Prosthecobacter debontii: one gene and its partner. The protein of the gene in region 1 interacts with the protein of each later gene in a pairwise test. Links are inferred from orthologs where the notes say so. Each region holds a gene or a part of one and is shown on either strand. Other genes may lie near its edges. The genes, in order: sucC and sucD.

What was found.
Region 2: the proteins of sucC (region 1) and sucD interact in binary tests that used the Escherichia coli proteins (3 or more experiments, as listed by UniProt). The link is inferred for Prosthecobacter debontii from one-to-one orthologs.

The regions. Positions count from the first base shown.
Region 1 is NZ_FUYE01000024.1:33,064-40,084, forward strand. The notes cover bases 2,531-5,375. They hold sucC (ADP-forming succinate--CoA ligase subunit beta), read right to left. Parts: upstream 4,626-5,375; coding sequence 3,435-4,625; downstream 2,531-3,434. Other genes in these bases: B5D61_RS23520 (GNAT family N-acetyltransferase), read right to left, coding at 2,774-3,322; B5D61_RS23530 (YidC/Oxa1 family insertase periplasmic-domain containing protein), read right to left, coding at 4,838-5,375. In the rest of the region: B5D61_RS23500 (alginate export family protein), read right to left, coding at 1-18; tRNA (N6-isopentenyl adenosine(37)-C2)-methylthiotransferase MiaB, read left to right, coding at 180-1,535; B5D61_RS27250 (DUF4339 domain-containing protein), read right to left, coding at 1,563-1,904; B5D61_RS23515 (VOC family protein), read right to left, coding at 1,976-2,359; more of B5D61_RS23530, read right to left, coding at 5,376-6,709; membrane protein insertion efficiency factor YidD, read right to left, coding at 6,764-7,021. UniProt on the Escherichia coli protein: Succinyl-CoA synthetase functions in the citric acid cycle (TCA), coupling the hydrolysis of succinyl-CoA to the synthesis of either ATP or GTP and thus represents the only step of substrate-level phosphorylation in the TCA.
Region 2 is NZ_FUYE01000004.1:227,706-233,600, forward strand. The notes cover bases 912-3,870. They hold sucD (succinate--CoA ligase subunit alpha), read left to right. Parts: upstream 912-1,917; coding sequence 1,918-2,823; downstream 2,824-3,870. Other genes in these bases: B5D61_RS07620 (energy transducer TonB), read right to left, coding at 912-1,291; B5D61_RS07625 (energy transducer TonB), read right to left, coding at 1,330-1,773; B5D61_RS07640 (AI-2E family transporter), read left to right, coding at 3,320-3,870. Outside these bases: hisI (phosphoribosyl-AMP cyclohydrolase), read left to right, coding at 59-481; more of B5D61_RS07620, read right to left, coding at 497-911; more of B5D61_RS07640, read left to right, coding at 3,871-4,441; B5D61_RS07645 (sulfocyanin-like copper-binding protein), read right to left, coding at 4,473-5,051; B5D61_RS07650 (PQQ-dependent sugar dehydrogenase), read right to left, coding at 5,143-5,895. UniProt on the Escherichia coli protein: Succinyl-CoA synthetase functions in the citric acid cycle (TCA), coupling the hydrolysis of succinyl-CoA to the synthesis of either ATP or GTP and thus represents the only step of substrate-level phosphorylation in the TCA.

The DNA of each region.
Region 1 (7,021 bases):
AATGGGTGAGGGGGGCATAATCAAAATGGACCGCAGGGATCCAGCGCACCACGGCGTGGTGAGTCTGTCTCGATCTCGATTATTCCTACCTTTTCAAAATACACTCGTCAAGTAGGAATTAAAATCCGTCGTCTCACAATGTTGTTTTCCCTTTGAAAACAGCTATGTTCATCCCCCCCATGCCCAAAGTTTACATCAAGACCTATGGCTGCCAGATGAACGAGCGCGATACCGAGCAGGTATCTCAGATGTTCGTCGAGCGCGGCTACACCATGACTGGCCGCGACGAGGATGCGGACGTGGTACTGATCAATACCTGCTCCGTGCGGGATCAAGCCGAGCAAAAGGCGCTGGGTAAAATGGGCATGGTGCGCCGTCGCCGTGTGCCCTTGGTCACAGGTTTCATGGGCTGCATGGCGCAGAGCCGCGGCACGGAGTTGCTGGATAAAGCCAAGGTGGATCTCGTGGTCGGCACGCAGAAGTATCACCGTGTGGTGGAGTATGTGGACGAAATCATCCGCGCCAAGGAAACTCAGCTCATGGATGATGAGCGCTTCTCCATCGTGGATATCGAGGAAGAGGCCGCTAGCCAAAACGCCATCCGCGACCACAGCCTGAAAGAAAAGCAGGGCTCCGCTTTTGTCAGCATCATGCAGGGCTGCAACATGAAGTGCACCTTTTGCATCGTACCTTACACCCGAGGTGGTGAGCGAGGCCGCCCCATTGCCGATATCGTCGAAGAAGTGCGCCGCTTGGCAGATCGTGGCGTCAAAGAAGTCACCTTGTTAGGCCAGATCGTGAACTTGTATGGCCGTCACGAGTTTCCGGCGGTGGATGGCAAGAGTCCTTTCGTTCAACTCCTGGAATCCGTGCATGAAGTCCCCGGCATCCAGCGCATCCGCTTCACCAGTCCGCACCCGATTGGCTACAAAAAGGATCTCATCGAAGCCTTCACTTATCTGCCCAAGCTGGCCGAACACGTGCACCTGCCCGTGCAGAGTGGTAGCGATGCCATCCTGAAAAAGATGCATCGCCCCTACTCGACCGCTAAGTTCATTGATCTTGTCAGCCGCATTCGTGCGGCCCGTCCTGGCATTGCGGTCACGACCGACGTCATCGTGGGCTTCCCTGGCGAAACCGAGGAGCACTATCAGGAGACACGAGCCATGTTTGAAGAACTGAAGTTCGAAAACGCCTTCGTCTTCCGCTACTCCAAGCGCCGTGGCACCCCGGCTGCCGAGATGGATGAGAGCCTCCAACTCAGTGAGCAGGTCAAAGAACAACGCAATCAAGACCTCCTCGCCGTGGTGAACAAACACGCCTGGACGAAGTATGAAGAACTCGTGGGTCAAGATGTGGAGGTTCTCTGCGAAGGCCCCAGCAAGACCAACGAAACTCGTCTGATGGGCCGCACGCGCACGAATAAGATTGTGGTGTTCGATGGCAATCCACAGCGTCACACGGGCGAGATCTTCAACGTCCACATCAGCCACTACGAGAACTTCACGCTCTACGGGGATATCGTGACGCAGTAGTTGAACTGAAACCTCACGCGGAGTTCTCTACCCTTTCTTTTTGCCCCAGTTAAACAGCTTGGCAAAAAAGCTTCCTCCTGAGGAATTGACTCCGGCACCCGGGGCCTTGGGGGTCAGGCCACGGGTTTCGGGCCCCCGACCTTCCCTTGGAGACGCAGCCGGGGATGAAGTGACCTTACCCTTAGGCTCGCTCGTCCCTTTCCACCACGCAGGCGCAAGAGTCTCCACCTCTTGCCATTCCTCGGTTCCTGAGTCAGACCTCCACACGAGGGTCCGAGGTCCGATGCGCCCCTTCTTCACCCATGCACGCAACGTGGCCTCATCATGAGGTCCATCAGCGAGGCCATCGTTATTAAAATACCACGTCATTCTGAGCGGCACTTAACGAGAAACTGACGCACTCGCAAGTGAAGTGCAGTTCGCGCATCGGAGCCTGACATTCAATCGTGCCCCGGTTTACGCTTGTGAATGCAGATGGAATTTCCATCAGGATCTGAGATCAGCGCCATATGGCACACGGGGGACTCATAAGGCCCAAAGTAGGGTTCCACGCCCTTCTCTTTCAACCACTTCAGAGATTGCTCAAAATCTTCCACCTCCAGGGCCACACCGCCCCCGTCCTTGCTTGGCTTCCACATTTCTCCGCCGATCGTGATGGCCAGCGTATGAGGGCCGACTTCATATTCCACCCAAGAAGGAGCCTTTCCCTCCTCGGCAAAGGTCGAAGCCGGTTTCAAATGGAGCACGTTTTCATAAAACGCCCGCGCCCGATCCATATCTGTGACGCTATAACCTGTGAAAGCAAATTCAGTGACTTTAAGCATGGTCCTAAGGAGGATTGAGATTCGACAGAGATCGCACCTGCCTTTCGCTTTGAGGGTTCGGGATTTTCGGGCTGGTTCGATTTAGCGTTGATTCGACAGATAAACAGAACTGGCTAGGCAAGCCAAGGAACAGATCAGGAGACCGCCCCTTATCCAAGTTGGCCAAGAAAAAGACGAGGCTAAATGCTGAATCAGGAGCGCACAGGGGAGTAGCACAACCGTCCCTAAAGTAACCCAGCTGAAGGATTCGCGGGAAAATTGGGTGGCAATCGTCCAGCCGATCCACCCCAATAGGGCAACCAACCAGCCCCAGAACCACACTGATGAAAGTGACCGGGCTCCTGACACCTGGTTTCGGTCTTCTTTAAGGATCTGGTCCAGCATGATTCTACCGTAAAATGGCTCCCGACTTTCTCAAGCACTCGCAAGGACGGAAGTCGGGATTAGCGTTCTCTGTAGGGCCTCATTCACGCGGATCTGATAACGCATCTCGCGCAGGCAGACGTCTCCATCCGTCTCTTCCTTCAGCATGCCATCGGGACGGAATCCCAGGGCTTCATAGAATTGGCGGGCGGGTAGATTTTCCACCAGGACCCAAAGCGTGATACGTTCGAAGCCCTGTGCCGACGCCAAAGCGAGGCTCGCCTCCACCAAGGCACGCCCCAGTCCGCGCCGTTTTTGTTCAGGAGCCAGATAGATGGAGGTGATCTCACCTGCATCTTCGCTGTCCTGATCACGAGAAGGCGTTAGGTGACAGAATCCGACCACTTCGGACCGGGTTGTAGCGACAAGCAAGTCGCTGTCGTCCTGCTCACAAGCGCCCTTCCAGATCTGCTCCCGCTTCTCGACACTGAAGCGATTCAAATATCCTTCGGGTAAAATCCCCTGATAAGCGGCTCTCCATGCGGAGACATGGATCTCGGCGATGCTCCTGGCATCCGACGTGGTGGCTGAACGGATCATTGAAGCCATAGACAACCTCGAAAGCCTATTTGGCGAAAATTAATGAACAAAAAAGCTCCGAGGTTTTCCTCGGAGCTCTTCTTGATCATTCGACTCGTGCGATGCGCATTTATTATGCCGCTTGAGCGACTGCTGCCACGATCTTCTGGGCAGCATCGGTGAGGCCGTCAGCGCTCGTAATGGCGAGGCCGCTCTCAGCGAGGGTTTTCTTACCGGCTTCCACGTTGTTGCCTTCCAGACGAACCACCAGGGGAATGGTCAGAGACACTTCCTGAGCAGCGGCAATGATGCCCGTGGCGATGATGTTGCAGTCCATGATGCCACCGAAGATGTTCACCAGGATGCCCTTCACATTCGGGTCGCCCAAGATGATCTTGAAGGCAGCGGTCACTTGCTCTTTGGAGGCACCACCACCCACGTCGAGGAAGTTGGCAGGCTCACCCCCGTGCAGCTTGATGATGTCCATGGTGGACATGGCCAGACCGGCACCGTTCACGAGGCAGGCGATGTTGCCATCCAGACCGATGTAGTTAAGACCAAACTCGCTGGCAGCCACTTCACGAGGATCTTCCTCCGTGGTGTCGCGCATGGCGACGACGTCTTTCTGACGATACAACGCGTTGTCGTCGAAGTTGAACTTAGCATCGAGAGCCACCACTTGATTGTCGGTGGTGATGGCCAGCGGGTTCACTTCCACGAGGGAGCAATCGCTCTTCAGATACAGGTTCCACAGAGCGGTGAAGAGCTTCACAGCTTGGTTGGCCAGAGGGCCTTTCAGACCGAGAGAAGCCGCCACCTTACGGGCCTGATAAGCCTGAAGGCCGATGGTGGGGTGAACGAACTCCTTGGTGATCTTTTCGGGAGTCTTCTCCGCCACTTCTTCGATGTTCATGCCGCCTTCGGTGCTGGCGATCAGGGCGTGACCGCTGCTACCACGATCAAACAGGATGGCGAAGTAATATTCCTTGGAGATGTCCACGGCTTTAGCGACGAGGACTTTGCTGACCAACTTCCCTTCTGGACCAGTCTGATGGGTGACCAGGGTTTGGCCCAGCATCTTGCCTGCGATGTCTTGGGCTTCTGCAGCGGTGTTGATCACATGTACGCCACCTTTGAAACCGTTCTTGAAAGTGCCTTTGCCACGACCACCCGCGTGGACCTGAGCCTTCACCACCAAGCCTGCCCCACCCAGTTCTTCCGCGATCTTTCCAGCCTCTTCGGCCGTAGCGGCGACTTTTCCAGGAGGCGTCGCAACGCCGAATTTTTCAAACAGTTCCTTGGCCTGGTATTCGTGGATGTTCATGGAGCGAGATGATGGGGGAAAAGCTACGCGTCCCACGTTGGGACGGGCGAGCATAGGAGGCTGAGCCGGGTGGTCAAGCTATGCCAGGATATTTTTCCACGGTTATTCCCAGGCTGGCTCGGCGCGCAGACATGAAAAACCCCTCTCCACGGCCAGGACTAAACCTGCATCCACAGAGAGGGGGAGATTTTCAAGGTCTGCCACTCAGACGCCTAGCCACCCAGCTTGGGATTCTTCGGCTTAGGCTTCTTGTCCTTATGCTGCGGGTTCATGGGATTGAAGAAGGGATTTTGAGGAGCGTCCTTGGACTTGGGTTCCACTTTTTCCAGGGTCGGCTCCTTCATGTAGAGCTTCATGATTCGGCTCTGGAAGATGGCGAACAAGTTCTGGGTGGACCAGTAGAGGGACAGCGCGGCAGCGAAGTTATAGGAAATGAAGAGGAAGAAGAAGGGCATGATGGACATCATGATCTTCTGGCTCTTTTCCACGGACGGCGGCTGAGGTGTCAGCTTCATCTGCAGGATCATGGTGACACCCATGATCAGGGGCAGCGGGTTCAGATCGAAGTCCGTGCCCATAATCGGCAGAGAGAAGGGGAAATTGAAGGTGTAGATGGTGTCCGAAATGGACAGATCCTTCACCCACAGCCAGCTCTGACCACGCAGTTCAGCCGCGTTTTGAAGCACGCCGTAAAAGGCGAAGAAAATGGGGATCTGCATCAACATGGGCAGACAGCCACCCACCGGATTGACCCCATAGTCCTTATACAGCTTCATGACTTCCGTCTGCTGCTTGGTTGGGTCGTCCTTATACTTCTCCTGCAGCTCTTTCATCTTCGGAGCCAACAGGCCCATGCGCTTCATGGAATACTGAGCCTTCGACTGGAGCGGCCACAGCACGGTGCGGATCACCAGCGTCAGAAGGATGATGGCCACGCCCCAGTTACCACTGATGTCGTGCATCCAGCGCATGATGTTGTTCAGCAACTTACTGATCGGGCTGAACATGCCGTAAAACATGATAAAATCCCGCTGACCGCCCAGCTTGTTCAGGCGGTTGTATTCCTTGGGCCCGATGTAGATCTCATAGTTCTCGGTGGTGCTGGCACCTGGAGCCAAATCCACAGGAGGCAGGCTCATAGCGGCCTCAATGGCGTAGTCATGCTTGGCCGACTCTTCATGAGCAAACTTATCGCCTCCGTGATCGACCAAGAAACGGGTGGACCAGACCTTGCCGGGCTTGTCACCCCCTTCGGTCGTGCGGCTAATGATCGTCGAATAGAAGCGGCTCATCACCCCCGCATAACGCAGGCGGGCATAGCTGGAACGATACTCCGTCTTCTCCTCTGAGAACCAACCGCCTGCGAAGGAGTGGGTGTCTTTGTGCCCGGCATCCCCAGAGTCGTTCCAGAAGAAACTGGGCTTCAGCACCTCATCGGGGCGCACACTCCTGGCGGCACCGGTGTAGAGATAATACTCTTCCGATTTATGCTGAGCGGTGCCGGTATTGGTCAGCGTCAGGGTCAGGGCCAGGAGATGCTCATCGGATTTCTCACCTTCGGTGACCCGATAGGCTTTACGGATGGTGATGCCATCGGCAGAGACACCTTCAAAGGTGATGCCTTTGTCACTTTTCTCAATGACCTTGTAGCTCACGGTATCCAGCCCCGTGGCCTCGCGGCGGAGAGCACCAATGGGCTCCAAAGTTTTACGACCCGCTTCGTTCAAAGAGATCTTATCCCCTGCGCCCAGGTCTGCCTTCGCAATACCCGCGCCTTTGGTGGTGAAGTGATAAGTCACACTGCCCACCGTGATGCTGTGTTTTTCCTCGGGCAGTCCGGCCGTCGCCGCAGCGACAGCATCTGGAGTCGCCGCATTCATCGTCGGCGTCGTGATGGCAGCACCATCTGTCCCTGCGGTAGGCACACCGGGCGTCGCAGGCTGCACCTGTGTGACGGCAGGCTTGTTGGCCTCTTCGCGAGCACGCTCAGCGGCCAGGGCCTGCTGGTTCTTGGTCATGAACCAGTAATTGGCGGCCATTCCTAGGCCGCAGAGGGTAACGATGATCCAGGCTTTGCGATCCATGTAGTTTCGAGAAATGAGAGCTGAGAGAGAAGGAAGAAAGAGGGAGGCGGGAGATCACTCTTCAGGCGTTAGGCGCGAAGAAGCTGCGGCCGAGGCGGAAGCAGGCGGCGAGTCTGAACTCTGGACGCCTTCGTGTCTGTGGCAAGAACAGGTTCCTTTTGTAATGGAACCTCGCGGCGGCACCGGGTCATGCCCTTGGCCACCCCAGGGATTACAGCGGAGGATGCGCCAAGTGCCCATGGCACTGCCTTTGAAAAAGCCGTGAGTTTCCACAGCCTGAAGAAAATACTCCGAGCATGTCGGAGTGAATCG
Region 2 (5,895 bases), on another replicon or contig:
TGTCGAACAAAAGCGTTTCGATTTTCGGATTGTATCGTATTTCTCCCACCCCAATCTAATGATACCCACTCCACCTTTTGAATTCGCGGCTCGTGATTCGAAGCAGACCATCGAAGAAGGTCTGGCCTTCGCTCCTAAATTTGATGAGAACGGTCTCATCGTGGCCATGGCGGTGGATGCTCATACCGACGAGGCCCTGATGCTGGCTTACATGAATGAGGAATCCCTGCGTTTGACTTTGGAGAAAGGACAAGCTGTGTATTGGAGCCGCAGCCGTAAGGAGATTTGGCACAAAGGAGCGACCAGCGGAGAATTCCAGGAAGTCGTCGAGATCCGCACCGACTGCGATCAGGATGCCCTGGTTCTGCGCGTCATCCAACACGGTGGGGGATGCTGCCACACCAAGCGCAACAACTGCTTCTATCGCAAGCTCGTGGTACCTAAAAACGGTGGCCTCGTGAAACTGGCGATGGTGGAGTAAACACAACGCAATCGGCTATTCATCCGAATAGCCGTGAGTGATAAATTTGAACGGCATACCTGTTGGGCATGCGTGCGGTTTCCCGTTCAGCGTCGCGGGTTTATATTCGCCGCTGAGGATGGCGTTGGAAATCGTTTCGCGAAACTCTGCGGGTACGTCACCGAAAATGTGAATGTTTTCGGGACGTCCTTTAGCATTAATAATGAAAGTTGTGAATACTATTCCCGTCTTTGTCGGATCAGGGTGTTTGATATTGCTGGGCGCTTTAGCCAATTTAGGCCGCACTAGCTTTTCTCCCCTGCGTTCCTTCATCTCGATTTCATCAATGAGTTCCGGAAAGCTGCTTCGAATAAGCCAGTGACGGAAATCGAAAATAAGACCTTGTTGGCTTTTAGCCGCATTGACTGCCTCGGGATTGGCAGATTCGGCAAAAGAGATTTTCACCTGCATCGGAAATTCCGTTGGGCACCCCGCGATACTGCCAGGCTTGAATTTCCACTGACTGAGCGCCCGCTCAATGGATGCTACATAGGTTTTTGGAGCAGTTCCAATCACCTTTATCTCACTGACTTGGCCAGAACGATCCACCCGCATGACGGCCCAAACGCTGCCCGAAGCTGGGAGGACGGGATACTCAGGTTTGGGTGAATAAACAAGCTGGGGGTAAAGGACTTGGTCTCCCGCTTTGACGTGAGCCTGAACTGTTCGGTCGAGGAGAGGAAATGCTTGGCGTTTAGGTGTTGGAGCGGAGCAACTGGCGATTCCCAAAAATACGGTTAAAAAGCTACAGAACTGAAGAGATGGGTGCATGAGCGGGAGTTGGCTGGGCGAGGGCCTCTAATGGAACCTCAGCGTATGACAAAACGAATCGGAAATTTGATGCACGAGGTGTGTGGTTTTCCCCGAAGGAGGGCCGGTTTGAAAACCCAGTGACGTAGGGCCTTCTCAATAGCGGGACGAAACTCTTCTGAGCCTTCGCCATAAATAGCAATCCCCTCTGCTGTTCCTTGCTCATTAATAATAGCCAAGACATTCACTGTCACAGAGGTGTGCTTGTTCTTTGCGTGGGGTCTTTTCAAAAACGACTCAGGCATGCGTGGGGTCACCGTTTTTATAATTCTGGGATCTTGAGTCGGTATTCCCTGTTTCTGGTAACTCTGCCACTCAGCGTAGGCGCGAGTATATGTGTTGTCGACGCCTTGAGGCATCTTGAGCGCAGAATTGGTTGTGCACCCTACGAGCATCGAAAGAATGATAAAAGCTGGGAAAAGCAATGTGATGGAGGTCGTCATAAGGGTGACGTTGCCTAAAACAGAAACGGAGCCTGTCAAAACCACAGCCTATTTTATTCAGGACCTCTCCTTGACGCTGCGGCTCGTGTTTCTATGATGATGCGCCCAAGCCTGGGCTCTTCTGTTTTACGCCCCCTCTACATCATGGCCATTCTCGTTGATACTGACACCCGCATCCTTGTTCAAGGCATCACGGGGGACTTCGGTTCCCGCCACGCCAAGGCTTCTCTCGACTACGGAACCCAGTTGGTGGCCGGTGTGACCCCAGGGAAGGGGGGACAATCCTTCGACCATGGCAGCCATAAGGTGCCCGTGTTCGATACGGTGTCTCAGGCTGCTAAAGAAACCGGTGCAACGGTCAGTGTGATTTTCGTGCCTCCTCCCTTCGCCGCAGACGCCATCCTCGAAGGGGTGGACGCTGGTCTGGATCTGGTGGTCGCCATTACCGAAGGCATTCCCGTCAATGACATGATCAAGGTCAAGGCTGCGATGAAAGGCAGCAAGACCCGTCTCATCGGTCCGAACTGCCCAGGTTTGGTCACTCCAGGCCTCGGCGAAAAATCCCACGGTGGCTGCCGTATCGGCATTGCTCCAGGCTACATCCACAAGCGTGGCAATGTAGGCGTGGTGAGCCGTTCCGGCACCCTCACCTATGAGGCCGTGTGGCAGTTGACCACTCGCGGCTACGGCCAGAGCACCTGCGTCGGCATCGGTGGTGACCCTGTGAATGGCACCAACCATCTGGACATTCTGAAGATGTTCAATGAAGACCCCGAAACTGAAGCGATCATCATGATCGGGGAGATCGGTGGTAACGCCGAAGTGGAAGCCGGGCGTTGGGCCAAAGACAACTGCAAGAAACCTATCGCTGCCTTCATTGCGGGTGCTACAGCCCCTCCTGGACGCCGCATGGGCCACGCTGGTGCGATCATCGGCGGTGCCGAAGACACCGCTGAGGCTAAGAAACGTATCCTCAGTGAGTGTGGTATTTCTGTGGCCGATTCTCCTGCTGATATGGCTGCAGCGCTGCTTAAGGTCTGGGGCAAATAAGAGCCTCCATTTTCAGACGATGTAAATAAAAGCCGCCTCATAACAGAGGCGGCTTTTTTGTGACTGCGGATTTGCGCACTTTGAATTATTGTTGGTTAATCCGCGCGTGTAAGGCAAAAAACTGGTAGTTTCAGACAACTTAGTCATGTCTGAAAACATTCAAGACTTAGGAGTCTTGAAGTGGTCGGGCCGGCGAGATTCGAACTCACGACCTCTTGCACCCCATGCAAGCGTTCTACCAGGCTGAACTACGGCCCGACCTTTTAGCGGAGCCTCTGCGGCTCGGCTGGGGACGTGGATACTGGAGTTGAGCGATGGATTTTGCAACTGAGATGTTTGAGATCAGTGAAGAATCTTCACTTTTTTTTCAAAGCTGCTGGTGTTGTTTTAGGGGGTGTTTCTCCTTGAGAAAGTGGTGGTCTTCAGGAATACGTTTAGCATGACGATACTGCCGGAGCCGGATAGGCGTGTTGATTGGGGGCCTAAAGGCTCGCAGATGATTCTCACGTTGGCGTGTGTCGTGGTCGTTCTGACCGGGATGAAGGCGGCAGCAGGGGTTCTAGTGCCGATGGTCTATGCCTTTTTCCTGGCAGTGCTCAGTTTTCCTTTATTGCGTTGGCTCACGCGGCACAAGGTGCCAGGGCCGATTGCCTTGGGCATTACTTTGCTGATGAACTTGGGCGTGTTGGCAGGGCTGATCACGCTGGCCGTTCGCTTGCTCATCAGCTTCAATTCAGATCTGCCTCGTTACCTGAGAGGTGTTCAGCGAAATCTGACGGATTTCGGCGTCTGGTTAGATGAAAATGGGATCGTGGGCGCGAAGGACACCATCAATAGTCTTTTTGATTGGAACACGATCATTGGTTACGCAACACAGCAGGATGTGATGTCTCGCATCGGTTCCATGCTGGGCAGCACCTTTGGCACACTAGCGACCGTGTTTGCAGGACTGGTGATGATTTTAATCCTGATGATGTTCATCCTCATAGAAGCCACGGGCACACAGAGGCGGTTGGCTGCTGTCAGAACGTCAGGAGGGCCTGATTTCAGTGGTCTATTGCGCAGTGTGTCGGACATCCAGAAATACTTGGGTATCAAGACTCTCATCAGTGCTCTCACTGGCCTGTTGGCAGGGGCATGGTGCTGGTTTTTCGATCTTCAGTATCCGCTTTTGTGGGCCATTCTGGCGTTTGTTTTCAACTACATTCCCGCCGTTGGAAGCACGGCTGCCAGTATTCCAGCCATCGTGGAAGCCCTGGTTCAGCACGGCGGCGGTGCGGCCATCGGTATCGCCATCGGTTATGGAGGCATCAACTTCGCTCTCGATAACTTTGTGCAACCGACTTTGCTGGGGAACCGCTTCGGCATTTCGGCCTTGGTCGTGGTGTTATCCGTGATCTTTTGGGGGTGGCTTTGGGGGCCACTTGGGATGTTCTTGGCGGTGCCTCTGACGATGGTGATGAAGGTGCTCCTGGATAACAGTGAGGAGTTTCGCTGGATCTCGGTCGCGATGTCGCAGAAAAAAATGCGCCGCGGAGAGGTGGAGATGGTGGGTTACGATCTCGATGAGAATGAGATCGTCGGCGGGGGAGCCAGCACGGAAAAACCCGGACACTGAAGCGTGTGCCCGGGTTAAATCGGCACCGGTGCTATTTTACCTCTTTGGCGGGTTGATCTCCCAATTGTAAGGTGGGCACTTGAGCTTCTTCACTGACCATGAAGCTAATCCAATGGCCAGCTACCGCGTGGGCAGGAAACCCGCAAGCCAAGGCAAACTCCCCAGCTTCATCGGGCGTGAAACTGAAGTCAGCTTTGCCCATGGTCATTCCAGTCAGATGCTTCGGAGTCGCTCCTCCTTCAAAGTAGGGTTCAGCGATTTGAAGTTTCTTGGTATCGGCCTGCTCGATGATGATGGCGCTATGCGGGATCGGGCTAGGGTTAATGAAGGTCACGTCCACCTTCCAACCGACAGGTACCGTGAGGACAGCTTTGCCGTGGGAGTAGCCATTGAAATTCATGCCGTAGTTGGCGGCGTTGAAAGTGGCGACCAAGGTGACTTTGACACTTTTGGGGGTGTCTCCGGACTTCAGAAGATCCTCGGCGGTGATGCCCGCAAAGAGTTCTTTTTTTAATCCCGGAATCTCCGTGCTGTGTTCGTGGCCGGGCGGAGTCTGAGACCAACCGCATGAGATGACGCTCAGAAGGAAGAGGAGGGTAAGGCGAAGCATGATAAGAATGACAACCGCTGCCTGAATGCGGCGGTTGCCAAGGGGTTGAGGCTTGGGTCGAATCGAAGACGTGAGTTGAATCAAAGGTGGACTATTTACCTGCGACAGGAGCCGTGACGGCATCCTGAGCCACCTTGCTGGTCGGAACGATTTTCCAGACGGCTCCACGCTCGCTCGTGTAAGGGTCCACGGGGCCACCATAATTGGCAGTGGCATGAGTAAGGTAGATGCTGCCATCCGGTCCGATGCCGCTCCCGGTGGGGCGAAGGCCATCGGCGAGGTCGAGCAGTTCCTGCATCTGCCAAGCACCATTCACCTGTTTCATGCCCCAGACCTTGCCACTGCCCCAGTCAGCCGCGAAGTAAACGCCGTCCAGCTCTGGATATTCGGTGCCGCGATAAACACCCAGGTTGATGACACAGATCCCTTGATCCACGTGGCTGTATTCCGCAATCGGTAGTACTCCCACTTGGGGATACTTTTCAGGATCCACGGCGGTTTCAGAGCCATCGGGGTTCTTCTTTAGGATCATGGGGAAGGGGTGACTCCCGCACATGAATTTCCAGCCGTAGTTTTCGCCCCCCTTACTGCTGGCGGGCTGCATGTTGATTTCTTCCCAGTGATTTTGGCCGATGTCCGCAATGTAAAGGTCCCCAGTTTTAGAGTCGAAGCTGAAGGTCCATGGATTGCGCAGGCCGTAAGACCAGATTTCGGGTTTGGCTCGCGGATGCACTTTGGAGAAGGCTTCCTCGCTGACTCCGAAGAGGGTCATTTGCTGCAGAGGCGTGATGAATGGGTTGTCCTTCGGGATGCCATAGGCGCGGTCGGCGCTGCTTTGATTCAC